3 regions of the Plantactinospora sp. WMMB782 genome follow, and region 1 is predicted to be linked to each of the others. Evidence: riboswitches for the same ligand, from Rfam matches in the RefSeq annotation. Region 1 holds a riboswitch; each other region holds the start of a gene.
What was found. Region 1 has a riboswitch for cyclic di-AMP ahead of ACN28A_RS14250 (NlpC/P60 family protein). Riboswitches for the same ligand answer to the same signal wherever they lie in the genome.
Positions count from the first base shown of each region.

Region 2: linked by a shared signal. The riboswitch ahead of ACN28A_RS04340 (coiled-coil domain-containing protein) and the one ahead of ACN28A_RS14250 (NlpC/P60 family protein) in region 1 are both predicted to bind cyclic di-AMP.
Region 3: linked by a shared signal. The riboswitch ahead of ACN28A_RS05820 (coiled-coil domain-containing protein) and the one ahead of ACN28A_RS14250 (NlpC/P60 family protein) in region 1 are both predicted to bind cyclic di-AMP.

Region 1 is NZ_JBMHMC010000007.1:2,672,892-2,680,754, reverse strand. Features, by position in the region: gene ACN28A_RS14285 (hypothetical protein) at 1-92, shown strand, start outside; gene ACN28A_RS14280 (hypothetical protein) at 1,437-1,631, shown strand; gene ACN28A_RS14275 (DUF6941 family protein) at 1,631-2,050, shown strand; tRNA gene ACN28A_RS14270 (tRNA-Gly) at 2,172-2,245, opposite strand; gene ACN28A_RS14265 (zinc metalloprotease) at 2,458-3,468, shown strand; gene ACN28A_RS14260 (pyridoxamine 5'-phosphate oxidase family protein) at 3,486-4,058, opposite strand; gene dcd (dCTP deaminase) at 4,159-4,737, shown strand; gene ACN28A_RS14250 (NlpC/P60 family protein) at 4,840-5,880, opposite strand; cyclic di-AMP (ydaO/yuaA leader) riboswitch at 5,893-6,033, opposite strand; gene ACN28A_RS14245 (N-acetylmuramoyl-L-alanine amidase) at 6,323-7,863, shown strand, end outside.
Region 2 is NZ_JBMHMC010000007.1:540,577-548,439, reverse strand. Features, by position in the region: gene ACN28A_RS04345 (cellulose-binding domain-containing protein) at 1-1,045, shown strand, start outside; gene ACN28A_RS04340 (coiled-coil domain-containing protein) at 1,167-2,270, opposite strand; cyclic di-AMP (ydaO/yuaA leader) riboswitch at 2,278-2,406, opposite strand; gene ACN28A_RS04335 (hypothetical protein) at 2,653-2,856, opposite strand; gene ACN28A_RS04330 (hypothetical protein) at 2,980-3,369, opposite strand; gene ACN28A_RS04325 (hypothetical protein) at 3,494-3,865, opposite strand; gene ACN28A_RS04320 (hypothetical protein) at 3,893-4,168, opposite strand; gene ACN28A_RS04315 (HelD family protein) at 4,809-6,932, opposite strand; gene ACN28A_RS04310 (alpha/beta fold hydrolase) at 7,097-7,863, opposite strand, start outside.
Region 3 is NZ_JBMHMC010000007.1:865,661-873,523, reverse strand. Features, by position in the region: gene ACN28A_RS05850 (DUF1015 family protein) at 1-1,273, shown strand, start outside; gene ACN28A_RS05845 (ribose-5-phosphate isomerase) at 1,436-1,909, shown strand; gene ACN28A_RS05840 (hypothetical protein) at 1,977-2,285, opposite strand; gene ACN28A_RS05835 (hypothetical protein) at 2,448-3,023, shown strand; gene ACN28A_RS05830 (glycosyltransferase family 2 protein) at 3,151-4,266, shown strand; gene ACN28A_RS05825 (polysaccharide deacetylase family protein) at 4,365-5,078, opposite strand; cyclic di-AMP (ydaO/yuaA leader) riboswitch at 5,762-5,895, shown strand; gene ACN28A_RS05820 (coiled-coil domain-containing protein) at 5,899-6,915, shown strand; gene ACN28A_RS05815 (O-acetyl-ADP-ribose deacetylase) at 7,035-7,565, shown strand; gene ACN28A_RS05810 (MarR family winged helix-turn-helix transcriptional regulator) at 7,641-7,863, shown strand, end outside.

The DNA of each region.
Region 1 (7,863 bases):
TGCTGGACGGCACACTAAGAGTGATCCACTCCATGAACATGCGACCCCAGTACAACCGGCCTTACAGGGAGGCGAAGCCATGGCGCGTATGACTACGAAGGTGACAAAGAGTAGCGCGACCCGCAGCAAGCCCGAGGAGACGAGGGTGCAGGGCCGAGCAGTTCGGGGTAAGCGAGCAACCAAGCCCGAGACGGATTCTCCGACGTCCCGGGACGCGCGCAAGGTCACCCGGACCGCCAGACGGCAGACCAAGAGCGGGGTCACCCTTACCCCGCAGGTAGAGGCCGACCTCACGGCCGAAGCGGAGGCAGGATACGACGTCAGCAAGCTCACTCCTCGACGGGTCGGCCGACCATCCCTCTCGAAAGAAGGCGGGGCCTCGCACAGACTCAGTGTGCGAGTCGATGACCAGACTTTCCAGATGATCCAGAAGGTGGCAGAGCTGACGAACCGCCGCCCGAGTGATCTCGTTCGAGAGGTGCTACAGGCCGCGTACCCCCGCAAATAGATTTGCCGTACTCGCCAGAGCGGACCAGGGGCAGGGCCACATCCGATGGGCAAGATGGGTCGGGCGCGAAGTGCCGACGGTCCGAAGGACAGCCAGCATCCTGGTCGGCCACACGTTGCACGCAGCATGTTCGCCGCCCTTGAAGAACCAAGGCCCTGGCTGGGACTGACGTCCTGACCAGGGCCTCTCGGTTGGAGCGGGTGACGGGAATCGAACCCGCACTGTCAGCTTGGGAAGTGTCGAAGGTAGGCCGCCTGACCAACTGGCGCCCTGGTCACGGCGATCATCTAGCGGCCCCGGACGGCCTCCGCTGTCCTGGCCCAATGGCACGTTAATGGCACGCCGTCGACATGAGCGCTTGGTCGACCTCACGCGCGAGGCGTGGAAGTCGATAGCCATCGGTGCTGGCGTCACTTTGCGGATACCAGTTGATCTTATCCATGGGGTTCCCTCGGCTGCCGTTACAGCGCAGCCTCCTCAGCTCGGTCGACCTGTATCAATAGTCATGCGGGCCATCAAAGGCGAGTATCGGCCCGACCTATCCACCCAACAGCCAGTAGCGGCCAGAACACTGAGATATCTACCCTAAGCCTCTCGCGAGATTCACGGTGGTGACGATGGCTCGGCGTGCCGTCTGGGTGGCAGTGCTCAACATCAGCTGGCGAACCGCGGAGAAGATTGCGGCCAAACATCAACTGACCTGCGACGAGGTACGGGACGCCGTGGTCTGCGTTGCCGGGTTGACGTACAGCTGGGACATCGATGAACATCGTGGGGAGCGAGCGATCATCCAGGTCGAGCTTCGAGGAAGACGCGCCCTGGTTGTCCTATATCCATCCGATGACCCGATTGGGGACGTTTGGAACCTAGGCAGCGCTTACTTTGTTGATAGCTAGCCAGCCACACCAGGAGAAGGGATGATGACCCCATGGCCAGCAACGACGAGTTCTATGAGGCTGACGAGCCGGTAGACAAGATCATAGAGGCGTTCAACCGGGGCGAGAAGGGCGTCACAGGGCGGCCGACCTGGTCAAACACCTCGTACCTGAAGCTACCGGGACGGGTGGAGCAGATCATCAGCAACCTGACCAACAAGTCGACGCGAGAGTTACCCGCCCACTGATGGCTTCACCCGTCGAAGCGCAGCTCATCCTCTGCGACGCTGCGCAGGCTGAGTCTGGCAAAGTCCACATGCTGGGGGCAGGTTGGTCCGTTACGTCCTCCCCCACCGCGCCCCATGCCGTTGCAGTCCTGATCAAGATCCCATGGGATCGGGCAAACCAGCGCCTCCCCCTCAAGCTACAGCTACTGGACTCGGATGGGCGGCCAGTCAAGGTCCCTACAGCAGACGGTGAAGCCTCCATTGCAACCGAGGCCGGCGTCGAGGTCGGGCGACCACCCGGGTTGGCCCCTGGCACAATGCTTGATGCTTCTTTCGCTTTCAACGTCCCATCCCTTCCCCTCGCGCCGGGTCGCTACGAGTGGCGCATGACGTTTGCAGAACAAGAGTATGTAGCAGCATTCACGGTCGGTCGTCGCTAGCACGGACGACGACAGGGCCGACGCCCAGGTGTACCGGTGCTCATGGCGCACGACGTGAGTATGGATCCTGAATATCGAAGGCCCTGGCTGGGACTGATGTCCTGACCAGGGCCTTCGTTGTTGGAGCGGGTGACGGGAATCGAACCCGCACTGTCAGCTTGGGAAGCTGATGTTCTGCCATTGAACTACACCCGCGAGCGGACCCCACTGTACCCGGTCGGGTCCGATCATGCACTCACCTACCCCCGGGTCCCACCCCGACCCCCATCGCCACCTGCTCGAACAGGTAGCGAACCACGCCGCGCCACTTCGTTTGCAACAGAGACCGAGCCCGGTAACGTCCGCCCCACCTGCAACTATGGCTCTGTGTCATCACAGAACCACTCTCCGAAGGCAAGGGTGTGGCAATGGCGTTCCGTGGACTGCGCTGGTCGTCGCGTTCGACCGGCATGACGAGCGTGCTTCTCGTCCTGCTGCTCGGATCCGGTCCGGTGGCGGCGGCACCTCCGGACCCGGCCAGGGAATCCGGCGTAGCGGCCTGCACCGAGACCGCAAAAGGGCGCCCGCACACAGGGATCCCGCACGGCGTCGACCCGAACGCCAGGGCCAGGCCTGGAGCGCCGTACGCGGTCGAGCCCAACGAGCTGACTCCGGCCGAGGCGGCCGAGCGGGACCGCGCCCTCGACGCGGCGTACGCGCAACGGGTCGGGGTGGCGCCGTTCGGCGTACCGAAGAAACTGACGATCACCATCGACGTGGTGTTCCACGTGATCAGTGAGCGGCGGACCCGGGCTGCCGGGGACGTCCCGCTCTCCCTGATCCAGGCCCAGGTCAGGGTGCTGAACGAGTCGTTCGGCGGGCGTACCGGCGGGGCCTGGACACCCTTCCGCTTCCGGTTGAAGAAGGTGAATCGGGTGACCAGACCCGCCTGGTATCCGATCGCGCCGGAGAGCCCGACGGAGACCCAGATGAAGCGGGCGCTGCGGGTCGGCGGCAAGGACACGCTGAACATCTACACCGGGCTGCTGACGGAGAAGCTGCTCGGCTGGGCCACCTTCCCGGAGCGCAAGCTCGATCCGTACGACGGGGTGGTGGTGCTCGCCGAGTCACTGCCGGGTGGGACGGCGGCGCCGTACAACGCCGGTGACACGGCCACGCACGAGGTCGGGCACTGGCTGAATCTCTACCACACCTTCCAGGAGGGCTGTGGCGGGCAGGGCGATCAGGTCTTGGACACGCCTGCCGAGGCGGAGCCGGCCTTCGGCTGCCCGGAACGGCGGGACACCTGCACGGCGAAGCCGGGCGCCGACCCGATCCACAACTTCATGGACTATTCGGTCGACGCCTGCATGTACGAGTTCACGTACGGCCAGACGTTCCGGATGCTCAAGGCGTGGAAGGCGTTCCGCGAGCCGTAGGCGTGGCTGACGGCAGGTCAGGGCGCCGGGACGGGCTGCTCTTCCACCGCCCGGCGCCGGCCGCGCCGCCTCGACCCGGTGGTGGCGCCGACCGGGGTGCCCGGTGCGGCGCCGGCCGGGTCGAGCCAGACCTGCACGGCCGGTCGCTCGGACCGGTCTCCGGCCGCGAGCGGGGTGGCGCCGTTGCTGCCGTGCCGGGCCACCATCGCGACGTCGACGGTGAACTCGAAGAGCCGCCAGTCGACCTGTGGAGCCGCCCGCAGGTTGCCGGCGAGCTGGTCCACCCGGGCCTGGTCGGTCACCGGCCGGGCCCGACCAGCGACGTACGCCTCGTCGTCGCTGTCCTCGGGCGGGAACGAGTGCAGTGCGTAGCGGCCGTCGCGTTCGAGGTCGCGCCGCTTCGGAGAGTCGACGACGAAACAGAAGAGTCCCTCGTCGGTGATGACCGGGGACACCGGGTGCACCCGCGGCCCACCGTCGGCGCGCACGGTCGCCAGGTAGCCGAGACCCGGACCGTACTGCTGGATGAGGACGCGGATCGCGTCGGCGAGTCGTGGCTCGTCAGAGGCGAATTCGGACCAGGATGCCATGCCCACATTCTATCGAACACCTGTTCGATCACCTACCCCGGTCCCACCCATCGGCGAGGTCGCGGCCGGTCACCGTCGCGCCACTCGCTAAGGTGATCCGGTGCTGCTCTCCGACCACGACCTAGTGATCGAGATCAAGGCGGGCACCCTCGCGTTGGAGCCGTTCGAGCCCGCGCTGGTGCAGCCGTCGAGCATCGACGTACGCCTGGACCGGCTCTTCCGGGTCTTCAACAACCACCTCTACACGCACATCGACCCGGCGGTCCAGCAGGACGACCTGACCTCGCTCGTCGACGTGCCGGACGGCCAGCCGTTCGTGCTGCACCCGGGTGAGTTCGTGCTCGCCTCCACGCTGGAGGTGATCTCCCTCGGCGACCAGCTCGCCGGCCGGCTGGAGGGCAAGTCGAGCCTGGGCCGGCTCGGCCTGCTCACCCACTCCACCGCCGGCTTCATCGACCCCGGTTTCTCCGGCCACGTCACGCTGGAGCTGTCGAATGTGGCCAACCTGCCGATCCGGCTCTGGCCCGGGATGAAGATCGGGCAGCTCTGCATCTTCCGGCTCTCGTCGCCGTCCGCCCACCCGTACGGGTCGGCCGTCTACGGCTCGCGCTACCAGGGGCAGCGCGGCCCGACGCCGAGCCGTTCCTGGCAGAACTGGCGCACCTGGCCCACCCGCTGAGGCAAGGCGCCCCCCGTCGTCCGAACGGCAGAACCCCCGCCGCACCTGCGACGGGGGTTCTGCGTTGACTCGGTCGGCCCGGAGACCGTCGACCCGGAGATCTCAGCCCGGTCTGCCGAAGCTGTGGATCTCGCCGTCGTCCATCCGCTTCATCTTCACCGGCTCGCCGGCCCGGGAGGCGTGCACGATCCAACCGTTGCCGACGAACATGCCGACGTGACTGAGGTCGGCGTAGTAGAAGACCAGATCACCGGGGCGCAGCTCGGAACGGCTGATCCGCTTCGTCTGTCCGCGCTGGGCGCGGGCGTTGTGCGGCAGCGAGACGCCGCCCTTGGCCCAGGCGGCCAGGGTCAGACCGGAGCAGTCGTACGAGCCGGGGCCTTCGGCACCCCACTTGTACGGCTTGCCGATCTGGGCGCACGCGAACTTGACCGCCTGGCCGGACGGGCCACCGGGGTAGGTGGCCGGGCAGGGCGCGGGCCGCAGCGGGCCGGCGGAGCCGTTCCCGTACGCCTGGATCCGCAGCTTCTGCAGCCGCTCGACCTCGGCGTCGATCTCCTTCTTCTTCGCCGCCAGTTCCGCCTCGGTCTTGGTCAGCTGGGTGACCAGCCGGTCCAGCGGAGCCTTCTGGGCGGCGTACTTCTCCTTGAGGTCGACGACCTCCTGCACCTCGCGCTGCTGCTGGCGAGCGAACTGGTCGAGCACCGAGAGCTGGCCGACGAGCGCGGTCGGCGACTTCGAGGTGAGCAGGGCGTTGACCGCCGAGGCCTTGTCACCCTTGTACGCCTGCACGGCGAAGTCGCTCACCCTGTTCATCGCGGCGTCGATCTGCGACTGAAGCGGGGCGATCTTCTTCTGCAGGGCGGCGACCTGCTTCTTCTTCGCCGCGAGGTCCTGCCGGGTGGCGTTGTGCTTCTCGACGACCGGCTCCAGCTTGCGCCAAGCGGTGTCGATCTGCTGCTCGATCTCGGCCACCGACGGCTCGGCCAGCGCCGGCGTCGTGCCGGTGAACAGCACGGCGGCGCTGGCGAGTGCGGTGAGGGCGATGACGAGAATGGACCGTCGAGGGCGCGGTTTCGCGTTCCCGGCGTCGGCGGCTGCCGACGGGAGGGAGGGCGACCGCGGCGGGGCAGGGGAAGCCACCGGGGTCCGTACTCCTTCTTCCGTAGCCCGCCTACCGGGTTAGCTGACGGGTTCGGGCGGAAAGAGTGTCGCCCTACCGCAGAAGGCGCGGATTCACCCCAGGATGCTCGGGTCCCCGGTTCGCTCTGTGTGACGATTCGGCGGTGTCGAGACGTCGCCGCCCGGCTAGGCGGCCTGCCGTCGGCTCGACGGTCCCCAACCTTAGAGAAGGGTGTTATCCAAACGCAACCCCGCGATCTGAGTCGATTCGTTGTGTGTCGGAGCGGTCGCGGACGGTGCGAGCCGACCGTCGTCCGAGTCGACCCGCGAGAACCGAGCCGGACACGCTCGGTATAGGTGAAAGATTTCTACATAGCGACGAGCTTATTCGGCAGGTATTGACCACGGCCGTGTCCCGGGTGGAAGGTGATCGGCAGGCCCACCCCCGGCCCCTGGAGGTCCGATGCTTCCCACGACAACCCCGCTGAGCAGGAGAATCGCGATCGGGACCGCCCTGCTCGGCGCCGCCGCACTGCTGCCGGCCAGCCCCGCGCCCGCCGCGCCGCCACCGGCCGAGACCCGGCAGGCCGAGTCCGCCGAGACCCGGCAGTCCGAGTACGCCGCCGCGGCGGCCGAGTTCGGCGTACCCGAGAGCGTGCTGTTGGGCGTCTCCTATCTGGAATCCCGCTGGGACACCAACGCCGGCACCCCGAGCACCAGCGGCGGATACGGCCCGATGCACCTCACCGACGTCGCCGGGCTGGCCGCCGGTCCGGAACACCCGGAACACGGCGAGGACCGGCGCGGCGACCCGGCCCGGCCCGGCCGACCGGCACACCCACCCGCCGCCCCGTCCAGCGACCGGAACAACGACCGCAGCGGCGCGGCGGCACCGTCCGGCGGGCAGACCCTGGACGCCGCCGCCACGCTGACCGGCGTCGACGAGCGGGCACTCCGCGCCGAACCGGCGGCGAACATCCGGGGCGGGGCGGCACTGCTGGCGGCGTACCAGAAATCGCTGGCCGGGCCGACGGGGCGGGCCAGCGACCCGGCGGCCTGGTACGGCGCGGTGGCCCGGTACGCCGGCAGCGACCGCGCGGACGCCGCCGCCGCCTTCGCCGACGAGGTGTACCGGACCGTCGCCGAGGGCGCCAGCCGGACCACCGACGACGGGCACCGGATCACCCTCCCCGGCCATCCCGGGATCGTCCCGCAGCGGCACTGGCTGGACCGGCTCGGCCTGCCCGGCCGGCCCCGCCCGGACGGGCTGGAGTGCCCGCGCGACATCTCCTGCGAGTGGATCCCCGCGCCCTACCAGGCGTTCGGGGAGGGCGACTACGGCAACCACGACCTCTCCGACCGGCCCGCCCGGCAGAAGATCGAGTACATCGTCATCCACGACACCGAGGGCAGCTACGACACCACGCTGCGGCTGGTCCAGGATCCGACCTACGTGAGCTGGCACTACACGCTCCGCTCCGCCGACGGGCACATCGCGCAGCACGTCAAGGGCAGGGACGTGGCCTGGCACGCCGGCAACTGGTACGTCAACGCCAAGGCGATCGGCCTGGAACACGAGGGCTTCGCCGCACAGGGCACCTGGTACACCGAGGCGATGTACCGGACCTCGGCCAAGCTGGTCCGCTACCTCGCCGACCGCTACGACATCCCGCTGGACCGCGACCACGTCATCGGGCACGACAACGTCCCCGGCATCCTGCCGGCGAACGTGCGCGGCATGCACTGGGACCCCGGGCCGTACTGGGACTGGTCGCACTACTTCGACCTGCTCAGGGCACCGTTCCGGGGCATCGGCGCAGCGGCCGCCGGACTTGTCACAATCGACCCGGACTTCGCCGCCAACCGGCCGGCGTTCACCGGCTGCACGGCGGCCGGGGTGCCGTGCCCGGCGCGCGGGTCGTCGTCGGTGATCCTGCGCACCGCACCGGCCGCCGACGCGCCGCTGGTGAACGACCTCGGGCTGCGCCCGGACGGCACCCCGGA
Region 2 (7,863 bases), 2.1 Mb from region 1:
CGCGGTCAACGGCTGGACCGTGACCTGGACCTACGGTGGCGACCAGCGGATCACCAACGGCTGGAACGCCCAGGTCACCCAGTCGGGGGCGACCGTGACCGCCCGGAACGTGGCCTGGAACGGGTCGCTGCCGGCCGGCGGCTCGACCGAGTTCGGCGTGCAGGGCACGTATTCGGCCAGCTCGGCGGCACCGACCGGGTTCACCCTGAACGGCGAGCCGTGCAACGGCGCCGAGCCGACAACCCCGCCGAGCACCGCGCCGCCGACCAGCCAACCGCCGACCACCCCGCCGACGAGCGCCCCGCCGACGCTCACCCCGCCGCCGACCACGCCGCCGAACACCCCGCCGCCGAGCGGCTGCGGCACGGCGGTGCTCTGCGACGGCTTCGAGAACCAGACCGGCGCCACGCCGTCGGGCGACTGGGCGGTCAGCTACCCGGACTGCTCGGGCAGCGGCACCGCCAGCATCGACACCTCGGTCGCGCACCAGGGCACCCGCTCGGTACGCGTCAACGGCGCGGTCGGCTACTGCAACCACGTCTTCGTCGGCTCCACCCGCGACCTGAGCGGGGTCGGCGCGGTGCGCTACGCCCGGCTCTGGGTACGGCACACCACCGCGCTGCCGACCTCGCACGTGACCTTCCTGGCCATGCGCGACGCCGCCGACGGCAACCGTGACCTGCGGATGGGCGGGCAGAACGGCGCGTTGCAGTGGAACCGCGCCTCGGACGACGCCACCCTGCCGGAGCAGAGCCCGAACGGCGTGGCGCTCAGCATGCCGCTGCCGGTCAACCAGTGGTCCTGCCTGGAGTTCATGGTCGACGGCACGCAGGGCCGGCTCTCCACCTGGGTCAACGGGACCGCGGTGACCGGGCTGACCGCCGACGGCACGCCCACGCACGACGTCGACGGGCAGTGGTACAACCGGGCCAACTGGCGGCCGAACCTCACCGACCTGCGGCTGGGCTGGGAGAGCTACGGCGAGGGCGCCGACACGCTCTGGTTCGACGACGTGGCGCTCGGTTCGAGCCGGATCGGCTGCTGACCGGGGTACCCGAGCGGGTTACCCGGCCGGCGGTCGCGGCCTGACCGGAAAGCGGACCGCCGGCACTGCCCAGGGGTGGCGGGCGGTGCCGGCGGTCCGCGACAGGTTACGCGACCGATCCTCAGTTCATCGAGAGGTGTACGTGGTTGGTGTGGTCGCTCGACGGGTCCCCGTTGCCCCCGTTGTACGTCTTCCAGCCACTGCTCGGCAGCCAGATCTGCTTGAACCAGATCACGTACAGCACGCCGAGCCGGTTGGCGTTGCGCACGTAGTACGCCGCCAGGTTGTTGCCGTACGTCCGGTCGCCACCGGTCGCCACTCCGCCGAACCCGTTCTTCTGGGCGGCGAAGTCGCAGGCCTGGCCCTTCGGGTGCTCGCCGCTGCCACCGCTGCGGAAGCAGGAGACGAACCGGGTGAAGCCGGCCGCCTGGGCCTGCTTGAGCGCGTGCAGGGTGCGCGGGGTGATGCAGCCGCTGGTGGTCGGGTCGTCGAGACTGCACGACTCGTCCGGGAAGGAGCCGTCGGGGTTGCGGGGTGCCGGCCGGGCGGAACCGCCGCCGCTGCCGCTGATCCCCGAGCCCGCGCCGCCGCTGTTGTTCGCCGCCGCGAGCGCCCGTTCGGCCTGCTTCTTGCGGGTCTCCATCACCTCGACCTGCTTGCGCTGCTCGCCGATCTCCTTGTCGAGCGCGGCCTTGGCCTGGGTTTCCTTGTCCAGGCTCTCCTGCAACCCGCGCAGTTCCCGGCTCTCGTTCGCCGAGATCGTGTCGAGTGCGGCGGCCCGGTCCACCAGGCTGGTCGGCGAGCCGCTGTTGAGCAGCGCGGAGACCTGCCCGAGCCGGCCGGTCCGGTACGCCATGTTGCCCATCTCGGCGACCCGTTCGCTCCGGGTCGCCACCTCGGCGCGCAGCGCGGCAAGCTGCTGGTTCAGTTCCTTCTGCCGCTTGACGGAGTTGTCCAACTTGTTCTTGGCGTTCAGATAGCCCTTGCTGGCGGCCTGAAGCTGCTCGCGCAGGCTGTCGGTGCCTCCGTCGATGTCGTCGCCGCCGGGAGCCGCGGCCAGCGCCCCGGGGGTCGCGTACTCCGGTGCCGCGGCGGCGGGTGCGCCGCCGAGCGCCGCGAGGACCATGCCCAGGGTGAGCGCCGCGGTGGTCGCGAGCTTCCGGGACGGTCCCGAGGCGTTCCGCGCGGACGCCGGAGCGTGTCGGGTGGGTGCCAGGAACGGCATATGACAGTGTCCTTCCGTCAGCCGCCGACCGGGTTAGCTGACGGGTTCGGGACGGAAGATCCCTACCGCTGGCGCGGATGCACCCCTGGTACGTGGTTCCCCGGCTCGCCGCGTGGCGATTAGGCGACGGCCCCCGCAGGCGCCGGAGGGCGCCGCCCGGCGGAGACCGGAGCCGAGCCTACCGGCAGTTGCCGCCCGGGGATACGTGGAGTTGTCAGAGCCGAATTCACGTTCCTCCTGCTTCGGGCGGATGTATCCGGACAAATATCGCCGGTACCGGCCGGAAACTTAAGATGCCGCTAACTATCGGTGAGTTCTGATGGTGACTGTGCGAGTCGCGGGAGCGCTGACCATCCCCGTCGGTGGGTTCGGACGCAGGCTGTCACTCGTTGCCGAGGGCTGCGACGAGGGGTGCCCGGGCGGCCCGGCGGGCGGGCAGCAGGCTGGCCAGTACCGCCGCCGGGGCGGCCAGGGCGGCGCAGAGCGCGGGCTGCCTGCCCGACGGGTGCCGCCGGCAACCCGTGCCCGTATCGGCAATGAGTCCTGACGGATAGGCGGGAAGAGCGCAATGACGGAAGGCTGTCACGTTCGTTGTGTGGGAGCCCGGGCTGAAATGCCCCGGGCGACCCGGCGACCGTGGGGTGGTGGGCGGAGTGGATAGCCAGTCGCACACCCCGCGCCACCACCCACTGTGGGTGTTGCAGCTACATCAGCTTGCCGGACGGATCTCGAGGCGAGTGCATGTCCTCTTCAACAGCGCATCGGTCGCTGGGCCGAACGGCAGGGTTAGGCCGACGCAGTAAATGGTGCCGTGGTAATCCCCGGATGAGAGCCATTGGACGGGAGTCGCGGGATTGTTGCCCAGGTTGAAGCTACCGACGGTGCCGCCGAAGCACCGTGTCGGACGTGATGTGTAGGTCAGCCAGATTTGACGCGGCAGCTGACTGGCATTACACGCCCGCTCGTCGATGAGTGGTTCGACGGTTTGCGCAGAGGCGACCGTCTCAGGGGCAGGAGAAGCCTGCGCAGGGGGACTGAATGCGATTGTGGCAAGGAGCGCCGCCACCATGGCCAGTGTGACCGTTACCCGTTTCGGCATTTTGTTCCTCCCTAGTTGCGGATCACGACACGTACCGCCGCCCCAGCGCTCCGAAGTGTCTGGAGACTCCGGACCTTCTTGGGTCGCCTGCGGCCGGAATGGACGCTTGTCCTGGTCGAACCAATCAGCCCCACCATGCGTTGACGTACAAGTCGTACAAGGACGGCGCCACGTAGTAGCACTGGTACTCCTCCCACTCCAGGCCGCCGCCATAGCCCTTCTCACCCCTGCTTATGCAGCTCGCAAGGTCCGTGTAGGAGGCGTAGTAGTCCCAGACCGGCCTCAGCGACTCGCTGGAAGGCGACCCGGTGTGGCTTCGGTCGACGCCGGTCGACGCCGACGCATGAGCGGCGCTACCGGTCATGGCGGTCACGGTAAGCCCTGCGACCATCAGCAGCGCGGCGAGCGCTCCCCTTGTACGCACGTCTTTCTCCTTCTCTTGTCGACTGCGGTCACCGATGCCGTGGCAGGCGGTGTCCACGATGGATACGGTCACGGCGGTACGGGTGCTGCTGGCAACGGCTCAGTACTGGTACACCCACAGTTCGGCTGTGATGCCAGTGGCATTGCGACACTCGGCGTAAAAGCCTGGCCTCGCATTCCACGTTCGGGCGTGCTCGTAGCACTGGGCCTCGGAATAGGTGCCCAGTTTCCGCCATCCTGCCGGGGTCAGGACCCGTTCGCCGGCCGACGACTGCCCGGAGACCTCGGAAGCGCTTGCGGTCATCGAGGCGCCGCCAATCGCGAGCACTGCCGAGCCGACGATCGCTGCCGCCATCAGGGTACGTCTGATCTTCATACACGTGGCTCCTTTTCTTGATTGCCTGTCCGCGAGGACTGCCGACAGCCGGTCAGGAAACTGGCTGAATCCGCCCACCATCAGGGGGACAACCCTCGGACGCTCAGCCTCGACCAGTAGCCAGCCAAGCAGTCAGCGGTTTCATTCCGGCTTCATGATGGCTTCTGCAACTCCTGACGAGAGGATGGTGGAGTGTCAGGGCTCCGGCGAAGTCGTTAGGTGATGCCGAATTAGTGCCAGTGGGCGGGTGCTGTCGCGGGCGTGGTGTCGGTTGGCGGCGGCGATGTTGGTGGTGCCGGCGGTCTGTAGTGCGCTGATGGCGGCGTTGCGTAGGGCGGCCATGACACCGTCCGGTGCCGGCGCGGATCTGGCTGCGGTCTTCGTCGTCGGTGACGTCGCGAACCCACGACCGACAACCAGGTGCCGAGCAACCAGGCACCAGGGCCGGCTGCGGCCGGCGTCAGAATGTCGAAAGCCCCCGGCCCCGGGCCCCGGGGCTCGTCATCTCAGTGGCCGCCAGCGGGACGGTCCCCACCCGCTCCGGCAACCGACCCGCTCCGGCAACCGACACCGCTCCGGCGTCCGACCGCGCTGGCCCACCCAACAGTCGTCAGACCGGGGCGGCCGAGCCCGGGAACCGTCAGGCCGGTTCGACCGTGGTGAGTCGCTGGGTGGCCCGGGAGAGCGCGACATAGAGGGTGCGCACCCCGGCCGCCGAGTCGGCCCGGATCTCCGACGGGCCGACAAGCACGACCCCGTCGTACTCCAGGCCCTTCGCCTGCATGGTGTCGACCACCGACAGGCGCGGGCCGGCGGGCTCCAGCCAGTCGGCGACCTCGGCCCGGCGGGCGGCGGAGCTGATCACCCCGACCGTCCCGTCGACCTCGGCGAGCAGTTTTGCCGCCGCCTCCCGGACCGCGTCCGGCAGCTCGGCGGCCGGCACCACCAGCTCGACCGGCTGCACCCCGGTGGCCCGGACCGCGACCGGCAGCGGCAGGTCGGGGGAGACCTCCCGGATCACCCGGGCCGCCGCCGCGAAGATCTCCGCCGAGTTGCGGTAGTTGGTGGTGAGCGTGAACTCGTGCCGGGGACGCCGGCCCAGCGCCTTGTCCCGGGCCCGGGTCAGCTCCGCCGGGTCGCCGGTCCAGGCGGTCTGCGCCGGATCGCCGACCACCGTCCAGGAGGCGAGCCGGCCGCGCCGGCCCAGCATCCGCCACTGCATCGGGGAGACGTCCTGGGCCTCGTCGACCACCACGTGCGCGTACTCGCGGTAGTCGGCGGGCCGCTCGGCGGCGGCGTCCCGGCCGGACCGGGCGGCGCGCTGCCGGTCGGCGTAGGTGGTCACCTCGCGCACCCCGCCGGTCAGCTGGTACGGGTCGCGGCGGCGCTTCGCCGGGCGGGGCGGCCGGCCGAGCAGGTGGTCGAGTTCGTCGAGCAGTGCGACATCGGCAACGGTCAGCTCCGCACCGCCCGCCGACCGGTACGCCTCGGTGAGCAGCCGGATCTCGGCGTTCGACAGGATTCCGGCGGCGTACCGGCGCAGCCGCTCCGGCCGGGCCAGCCAGGGCAGCACGTGCCGGGGATGCAGCCGGGGCCACCAGGCCCGCAGGAAGTCCCGGAACTCCTGGCGCTCGGCGATGTCGTCCTCGAAGCTCCGCTGGTCGGGCAGCCGGCCGACCCGCAGCTGCTGGGCCTGCGCCCAGAGCGCGGCGAAGATGCCGTCGAAGCCGGCCCGGCGGACCTCGTTGCGCCGGGCGCCCGGCGGCAGCGCCCGGGTCCGGATCCGCTCCAGCTCGGCGGTGGAGAGCCGGAGCAGCTCACCCCGGTAGAGCAGCCGCAGCTCGCCGGGGGCGTCCGGCACCTGGTCCCGGACCGCCCGCTCCAGCACCCGGCGCATCCGCAGCGAGCCCTTGACCGCGGCGACGGCCACCGGGTCGGTGCGGGTGGCCGCCACCTGATCGAAGAGCGAGCCGAGCGAGTGCAGGGTGGCGGCGTTCTCGCCGAGCGACGGCAGCACCGAGGCGATGTAGTCGACGAAGACGGCGGACGGGCCGACCACCAGCACCCCGCCGCCGGCGAACCTGCCCCGGTCGGAGTAGAGCAGGTAGGCGGCCCGGTGCAGGGCCACCGCCGTCTTTCCGGTGCCCGGCCCGCCGGAGACCATCGTCACCCCGCCGGCCGGGGAGCGGATCGCCTCGTCCTGCTCCTGCTGGATCGTGGCGACGATGTCCCGCATCTGCCGGCCGGTGGTCCGGGACAGGTCGGCCAGCATGGCGCCGTCGCCGACCACCCGCATCCCCTCCGGCGCCGCCGCCGGGTCGAGCAGGTCGTCGGAGATCCGGGTCACCCGCTCGCCGCTGGAGGTGATCACCCGACGGCGTACGACGCCGCGCGGTTCCGCCGCCGTGGCCTGGTAGAAGGCGGCGGCGGCCGGTGCCCGCCAGTCCACCACCAGCGGTTCGGCGTGTTCACCGCGTACGCCGAGCCGGCCGACGTGCAGCACCTGCCCGGTGCCCAGGTCCAGCCGGCCGAAGACCAGCCCCTCGTGTTCGGCGTCCAGGGTGTGCCGGCGCCGGGCGGCGTGGAAGACCATCGCGTCCCGCTCCACGAGTGCGCCGAAGTTGCCGACCCTGGCGAGCTGGTAGCCCTCCCGCTCGGCGAGTACGGCGGAGTGCCGCAACTGCGCCAGCCGGGCGTAGACCCGGTCCAGGTGACGCTGCTCGACTTCGATCTCCTGCTGAAGCGTGGTGTGGTGGTCGGTCAACGCGTCTGCTCCCGGAGATCGATCTGCGGCGACCCGGCGCGTCCGACCCCCGGGTCCGGACGCCCCGCGCGCCGAATTGCCAGGAAGCGAGGGTACGCCGTGCCGGCGCCGACCGGTTCGGCCACGCCAGGTCCGGGCGCGCTCGTGGTCGCGGTCGTGCCGGTTCAGCGTCCGGCCGCACCGGCGCGCAGGTCGGCCGTCCCGGGGGCCGGGCGCGGTACGCCGTGCGTTGCGCCGGCCCTCCTGGGCTGCTCGGAGACGATCCTGGCCCGCCTGCGCCGGTTGGCGGTGGCGGCCGCCTTCCGGGAGATCCTCCGGACCGGCCGGACCCGGTCGACGACCGAGTGCAGGGCGGCGGTGACCTCGTCGGGGCGCTCCAGCATCAGCATGTGGCCGGCGCCGGGGCAGATCGTCAGCTCGGTCGAGGGCAGCGCCTCGGTGATCGACACCGTGCAGGGTGGCGGGGTGAGCCGGTCGCGGTCGCCGACCAGGGCCGCCACCGGCAGGTCGCCGAGGGCGGTGAGCGTCTCCAGCCGGCGCTGTGCCCCGATCGAGGGCCGGAACCCGCCGATCGAGACCAGCGAGGCGCGGGCCACCGCCGAGGTGGTGAGCCGGATGTCGGCGGGGTCGCAGTCGTCGCCGAAGAGCAGCCAGCGCAGCGTCGGGCGGAGCACGTGCAGCAGGGGCGGCGGGGTGCGCCAGCCGCCGAACCGGGCGAGTACCCCGGCACAGTTGGTCTCGGCGATCCGGATCAGCCGGGCCAGCGGTGCGGGTACGCCGTAGCAGGTGTGCGTGTGGCCCTCGGCGGTGGTGGCCACCAGGACGAGTCCGGCGACCCGGCGGGCGAAGTCGCCCGGGTGCCGGTGGGCGTACTCCATCACCGTCATGCCGCCCATCGAGTGCCCGGCCAGCACCACCGGCCCGGTCGGGG
Region 3 (7,863 bases), 1.8 Mb from region 1:
CTACGACGAGTTCGCCGACGACGCCGAGATCACGGCGATCATCCGGGACAACCCAGCCAGCGCACTCGCGATCGAGATGCCGCACCGGGCGCCGGAGAGCCTCGGCCGGTCCTTCACCGACGCGCTGCCCGACGCGGTCGCCCGGTTGGCGCAGGCTCGGGCCGACGGCAGCTACACCCCGGCCGAGCAGGTGGTGGTGCTCTACCGGATCAGCGCGCCGGGCGAGGAGCCGGGTTACGGGATGTTCGCCATGGTCGACACCGACCAGATCTCCACGAGTGCGGACGAGCCCGGACTGGTGATCCGCAACGAGGACGTCTTCATCGCCAAGGTGCGCGAGCGGGTGGCGCTGGCCGAGGCGACCGGCCACCTCCTCTCCCCGGTGCTGCTGCTCCAGACCGGCAACCGCGCCGACGCCGGGACTGCCGGTGCCGGTGGTGGCGCGACTGCCGGTGGTGGCGGGGCTGCCGGTGGTCCGGCCGGCGGTGGTCCGGCTGGCGGTGGTGCCGAGGACCCTGCGGGCGGCGGTGCGGGGGAGGCGCTGCACCGGGCGCTCGCCGAGGCGACCGACGCGGCCGGTGCGCCCGCCGCGACCGACGTGGACCAGGCGGGGCGTACCCACGCCATCTGGCTGCTCGGGGCGGGGCCGCGCCAGGCCGAGTTGCTGGCACTGGCCGGTGCCGGTGAACTGGTCGTCGCGGACGGCAACCACCGCAGCCTGGCCGCGCAGATCGGCGAGCTGCCCCGGTTCCTCGCGGTGATCACCACTCCGGGCTCGGTGGCGATCCAGCCGTACAACCGGCTGGTCAGCGAGCTGACCAGTACTGCCGACGAACTGCTCGACCGGCTGCGCGCGGCCGGCGCCCGGGTCGAGCCGCTGCCCGGCCCGGCGGCGGTGCCGGACTCCGGCGGCACGATCCAGCTCTACGCGGCCGGCCGTACCTACTCGGTCACGCTGCCCGCCGGCTCCGAGGGCGGGGTGGAGGCCCTGGACCACGCGCTCGTCGAGCGGGTACTGCTGCGCGACGCGCTCGGCCTCGACCCCGGTGACAAGCGGATCACGTACGTCGGTGGCGACTACCCGGCGCGCTGGCTGGTCGGCGAGGTCGACGCCGGTCGGGCGGAACTGGCGATCCTGATCGCCCCGGTCACGGTGCAGGACTTCGTCGCGGTCAACCTGGCCCGGCAGAAGATGCCCCGGAAGAGCACCTGGTTCACTCCGAAGGCGCGGGCCGGCCTGGTCCTGGCCGAACTGGGTCGGGACCAGGCGTAATCGTCCGCCGGCTGACCTCGGCCGCCGTGGGCGTGACCCGTCCGGACGGGGCCGGGGTCGCCGTGGCCGTGAGCCGTCCGGGCGGCGCCGGTCGTTGTGATCTGTCCGGCTGTCGCCGCGCCTGCGAGCGGGCCGGCGAAGCGGGCTGACAGACTGCGCGGTATGCGCGTCTATCTGGGATCCGACCACGCCGGCTACGAACTGAAGGTGCACCTGGCCAACCACCTGGCCAAGCAGGGCTACGAACTGGTGGACGTCGGGCCGCTCCTCTTCGACCCGGACGACGACTATCCGGCGTTCTGCCTGCACAGCGGCGCCAGGGTGGTGGCCGATCCGGGCAGCCTCGGCGTGGTGATCGGCGGCTCGGGCAACGGTGAGCAGATCGCCGCCAACAAGGTGGCCGGGGTGCGCGCGGCGCTCGCCTGGAACGTGGAGACCGCCCAGCTCGCCCGGGAGCACAACGACGCGAACGTGGTCGCGATCGGTGCCCGCCAGCACACCCTGGACGAGGCGACGGCGATCGTGGAGGCGTTCCTCAGCACGGCGTTCTCCGGAAACGAGCGGCACGCACGCCGGATCGGGCAGGTCGCCGAGTACGAGCGCACCCGCTCGCTGCCGCCGCTGCCGGCGTCGTAGCCGGCCGCACCGACCGCCCGCCGGACGGGTCAACAGGTGGGCGACGGGACGGCTGGCGCGCGTCGGGTCAGCGGCCGCCGCGTGGCAGGTCCTCCCGGGGTACCCAGTTGCGCCGGACCAGCACCAGCCGTTCGGCCGCCTCGGCGAGGTCGGTCTCGGTCGGTCGGGCCGCGTCCCGGGCCCGCATCGCCGCCCCGACACTCACCTGGGAGGCGCCCGAGCCGATCAGTCCGCGCAGGCCGCGTTCGGCGTCCCGGTCGTCTCCGGGCCCTGGCCCGGTGCCCGGGTCGCCACCGCGCCGGCCCTCCCCGGGCTGGCCGCCGCCGGTCGACGGCTCGTGCCGCAGTCGCCGCCGTCGCCGCTCCGGATCGGTCATGTGTCGACCATACCGGGCAGCGGCGGCCCGGTCGCGGGCTCGCGCGCCCGCCGGCACGTCCGCGGGGTGCGGTCGATGGGGGTTCGGCGGGTTTTTGCCCGGCTGGCTACCCTCGGAACTGGAACGGGTTCCGGGCCCGAGCCGTTGGGGAGGACAGCACTGATGGCAGACCACACGCAGCCGTGGGCCGAGCGGACCGTCGAGATGCCGCCGGAGGGGCACGGGCCGGGGATGCCGCCGGAGGGGTACGGACCCGGGATGCCGCCGGGGCCCGAGGGCTTCCGGCGGGGTGTGGCGCAGGTCGGGGTGCCGCGATCGCGTACCGGGCCGGAGACGGCGCCGCACGAGCCGACCGGGACCGGCTGGCCGATGGCGGAGCCGGAGCGGCAGCAGCTTCCTCCGGGTTACCACTGGCGGCAGCTGCGCATCGGCCGGCACTGGAGCATGCTGGGCGGCCTCTTCGCCTTCGTCTGCTGGGGGATCTGGGCGATCTCGGCCCGGGGTGACCTGACCAGTCCGGTGGTCACCTTCGTGCTGACCCTCCTCGTCGCGGTCGGCCTCTTCGCGCTGGCCCGGCTGGTCGGCCGGGTGATCTGGGAGCGCCAGCTCGGCCGGATCCGCCGTAGCGCCCGGGGCGCGCATCTGGTCACCGGGATCTTCCTCACCGGGGTCGGGGTGGCGTACCTGCGCCAGACCGAGTGGGTGGTCGACCTGTGGAACTGGGTGGCGGGGCTCTGAGCCGGCGGATTCCGCCAAAGCGACAAATCACAATTTGGTCACTCGGTAGTTACTGAACGCTCACCGGACGATTACCCCGCGCTACGATTCGGTCTCCGCCCTCCACTGGAGGTTGCCCACGGTGACCATGCTCAGCGTGATCGTCCCGGTCTACCAGGTGCGGGAGTACCTGGCCGAATGCCTGGACTCGATTCTCGACCCGTCCTTCCGGGACCTCGAGGTGGTGGCGGTGGACGACGGATCCACCGACGGCTCCGCCGCGATCCTGGCCCGGTACGCCGCCCGCGACCCCCGGCTGCTGGTGGTCACCCTCGACCACAACCAGGGTCTCGGGCCGGCCCGCAACGCCGGCCTGTCCCGGGCCACCGGCGAGTACGTCTGGTTCGTCGACGGCGACGACTGGCTGCCCGGGGGCAGTCTCGGCGCCGTCGCCGAGCGGTTGACCCGAACCCGGCCGGACCTGCTGGTCACCGCTTACACCAGGCATTACCCGAACGGCGGGACGCGGCACCTGGGACTCGCCCAGGTCGGTGCCGGCAGGCCGGTGCCGGAGGCGTTCACCCTGCGCGAGCGGCCGGCCCTGCTGTCGGTGCTGCACATCACCTGCAACAAGGTGATCCGCCGCCGGTTCCTGCTCGACCTGGGCCTGACCTTCGACCCCGGCTGGTACGAGGACGTCTCGTTCAGCTTCCCGCTGATGTTCGCCGCCGAGCGGATCACCCTGCTGGACAGGTGCTGTTACGCCTACCGGCAGCGCCCCGAAGGGGCGATCACCGCGACGCCCAGCGATCGGCACTTCGAGGTCTTCGTGCACTGGGACCGGGTGCTGGCCCGACTCGACGCCGAGCCGGCGATCTCGGCCGAACTGCGTCACCTGATCTTCCAGCGGATGATCTGGCACCTGTTGCAGGTGCTCGGTCACCCCCGGCGGGTGCCGCCGGAGCGCCGCCGGGAGTTCTTCGCCGAGATCGTCACCCGGTACCGGGCACACCTGCCGCCGGCCGGCTACCAACCACCCGGCGGGACGGCCGGGCTGAAGCACCGGCTGGTGGGTCGCGGGGCGTACGGGCTGTTCAGCGCGCTCCAGGCCGCCCGGCGGGCACACCTCGGCGTGGTGACCCGGGTCCGGCACCCCCGGTCCGGGACGCATCCGGTGACCGGCACTCCCACCCCGGCACCGCGGGCCGTACCCGGCGGGCGCGCCCAGGCGGTACCGGGCGAGTTGACCGACCGGGTTAGCTGAGCCGGCTGGGCTGAGCCGGGTGGGCCCAGCCGGCTGGGCCTGGCCCGGTGAGCATCCCGGGTCGGTGCATCCGGGTCGGTCGGGCCCTGACGATGTCGTCAGCCGTGTTCGCCGAGCGGACCGACCTGCCAGCCTCGACGCAGGCACTCCTCCAACAGGTACGGCAGGGCGGCCAGACTCGCCCGCCAGGCGCCCGGTGCGGAGGTGCAGTCCGAGTCGTGCAGCAGCACGGTGCCGCCGCCGGCCAGCCCGTCGCGAAGCGTGTCGAGTACCGAGGCGCGGGTGGCCGTCCGGGTCCAGTCCCGCCCCCAACAGGTCCAGAGCACCGGCGTCAGGTCCAGTCGCCGGGCGGCCACCAGCGCGGCGGCGCTGAGTACCCCGTACGGCGGTCGGAAGAACCGGGGCACCCGACCGGTCACCGCGCCGATCAACTCGCGGGTCCGGGCCAGGTCCCGGTAGGTGGCGTGCGGGCCGCGTAGCAGCAGGTTCTGGTGGGCCCAACCGTGCACCGCCACCTCGTGCCCGGCGGCGGCGAGGTCCAGGCCGAGTTCGGGTGCGCGGGCCAGCATCGACCCGAGCAGGAAGAACGTGGCGCGGGTCCGGTGTGCGGCGAGCGTCTCGACGAAGAGCGGGGTGGAAGCCGGATCGGGACCGTCGTCGAAGGTGAGCGCGACGTGCTCCGGAGAGCCGCGTCCGCTCAGCCGGGGGAAGAACCGCAGCCGTATCCCCGGCAGTACCGTCAGGGCCGGCACCACCTGGGCGGCCAGCGCGGCACCGACGGTCGTCGTCGCCGGTACCGCGCGTCCGCGCACTCGTTCCTCCACCCGCCGCACCATCGCGGAACCCGCCGCACCCTCACGACCGCGGTTACCCGCGCGGCCCGCCTTCATCCTCACCCGGACGGGTGGTCCGGCCCCGGGAGCGCGCGGTGGCGGCCGTGACCGAGCGCGGATCGCCCTGCCGGCGCGCGGCGGTGCCGGCCCGCGGGGTGCGGCCGAGGACGTCCGGGCGGCCGGCGGCGTGCCGTTGCCGGTCGAGACCGACCTGGCGGACCACAGCCAGCCCGGCGGCCGACGGTGACGGGGTGGACCTGAGCGCATCCGGGGAGGTCGACACGCCGTACCGGACCCGGAGTCCGCGGCTCCGGGCTGTCCCGGCACGGGGGCGTGGTGACGGCCGGTGTGCTCCCGGTCGGTACGGTCGCCGGTGTGCTCTTCGGCACAAGGCCGTGGCGCGGTCGGTGGTCGAAGAATCACCCACTGACCAACCTGGACATGTTTCCGCACGTCAGGACGTTGGCAGTGCGGATGGTGAATAGCCGACAGCAGTTGGTGGATAATGGCGGGCAAAGCATGCCCTTCGATGCGTACGACGGGCCGTGATTACTGATAGTCGTTGCCTGGCAACGCTTTTGGCCGCGAACGGGTATTGCCATTCCGGAAGTGAAACCGGGTATGCTGTCTGCCGTTCATAGCCGGATACCGTGTGGTGCCGGCGCTGATCGCCGCCTAATCGCCACACGGCGAGCCGGGGACCCACGTTCCCCTGGGGTGAATCCGCGAGAGCGGTAGGGACCACTTCCATCCCGAACCCGTCAGCTAACCCGGTCGGCGGCCGACGGAAGGGATACATGTGAGGGCACCCCTACGCCGAAGGCTGGCGACTGCCCTGGCACTGCTCACCGCCGCAGCTCTGGTCGCGGTTCCGTCCGAGGCGTCAGCCGCGCCGAAGCCGGCCCCACAGGAGGAAGCCGACTCGCCGCTGCTCGGGGACGTGCTCGCCAGCGCCGGCAAGCGGCTCGCGGAGGCGAAGGCCGAGCGCGTCAAGTCGCAGCGGCGACAGCAGGCGCTCGGCAACGAGCTGAAGCAGGCCGAGGCGAAGCTGGCGGCGCTCGCGCCGGAGGCGAGCGAGATCGCGGCCGAGTCCTACCGCAGCGGCAAGCTCAGTGCCATCTCGATGCTGCTGTCCAACAACTCGAGCGAGGGCTCCGACGGGGGCTTCATGCAGCGGATGTCGGCGCTCAACGAGCTGAACCTGTTCAACAACAGCAAGCTCCGGGCGCTCAACCAGGCGAAGGACGAGGTCGGCGCGGCCAAGAAGGCGATCGACGACGAGGTCGCCAAGCAGGCCGCCCAAGAGAAGATCATCAAGAAGGAGCAGTCGGACGCGAAGAAGGCGCTCGCCCTGGTGGGCGGCAACTCGCGGCCGGACAAGGGTCTGGTGTCGGCCACCTCGCCGGTAGCCCGGCCGGGGCCGGGGATGGCGGACGGTTTCCCGGGACTGCCCTGCAACAAGGACGACCCGACCACCGGTGGCTGCATCACGGCCCGGACGCTGCACATGTACAACGAGGTGCGCCGGGCGGGCTTCAAGCGGTTCGTCGGCTGTTTCCGGCCCGGTGGGCCGTTCGAGCACCCGAAGGGTCGGGCCTGCGACTGGTCGCTGCGCAACTCCGGGTTCAGCCGGGCCGCCAACGACGACCAGATGAAGTACGGCAACGACCTGGCCGCGTTCCTGATCCGCAACGCCGACCGGCTCGGCATCCTCTACGTGATCTGGTACAAGGAGATCTGGTTCCCGGGCGAGGGCTGGAGGTCCTACAGCGGTCCCAGCGACCACACCGACCACGTACACGTCTCGATGCTCTAGCCTCGGCCCGACAACCGACCGCCCCGCCCCTGCCCGACAGGTGGCGGGGCGGTCGCGTTGGGGCGGCGTGCCGGTCGCGTTTCGCGGCGGGCCGGCCGGCGGGCTGGCATCATCGGCCGATGGCAGTCATCGAGGTCGTCCGGGGCGACATCACCCGGCAGCACGTGGACGCGATCGTCACCGCAGCCAACGAGTCACTGCTCGGTGGTGGCGGTGTGGACGGTGCCATCCACCGGGCGGCCGGGCCCCGGCTGGCCGAGGCGGGTGCGGCGATCGCCCCCTGCCCGCCCGGCGAGGCGGTGGCGACGCCCGCGTTCGACCTCGACCCGCCCGTCCGGTACGTCATCCACACCGTCGGTCCGGTCTGGGAAGGCGGCGGGCACGACGAGGCCGAGGTGCTGGCCTCCTGCTACCGCCGCTGCCTCGCCGTCGCCGACGAGGTGGGCGCGCGCAGCGTCGCCTTCCCGGCCATCGCCACCGGGGTCTACGGGTTTCCCGCCGACCGGGCGGCCGAGACGGCGGTGCGGACGCTCCGCTGCACGCCGTCGGCGGTCGAGTCGATCCGGCTGGTCGCCTTCGACGAGGAGACCGCCATCCTGCTCCGGGCAGCCGTCGACCACAGTGGCGGGTCGTCCGCCTCGACGGGGTGACAGGGCACCGGTGACGGCGAACTGATGGTCTTCGACTGGTTGTATCTTGCACCGAATAGGTTGTAGCGTACAACCATGAGTGCCGACGAGGCGCGCGAGATGCGGGACGCCGTCAGCCAGTTCGTCCGGGCGTTCGGGCTGCACCGGCCCGAGCAGACCCCGTGCGGTCAGGCGATGTCCGTCTCCGAGGCGCACGCCCTCGCCGAGATCGACCGGGAGGGCGGACTGCGCCAGGTCGAGTTGGCCCGCCGGCTGCGGCTGGAGAAGAGCACGGTCAGCCGGCTGGTCGGCCAGCTCA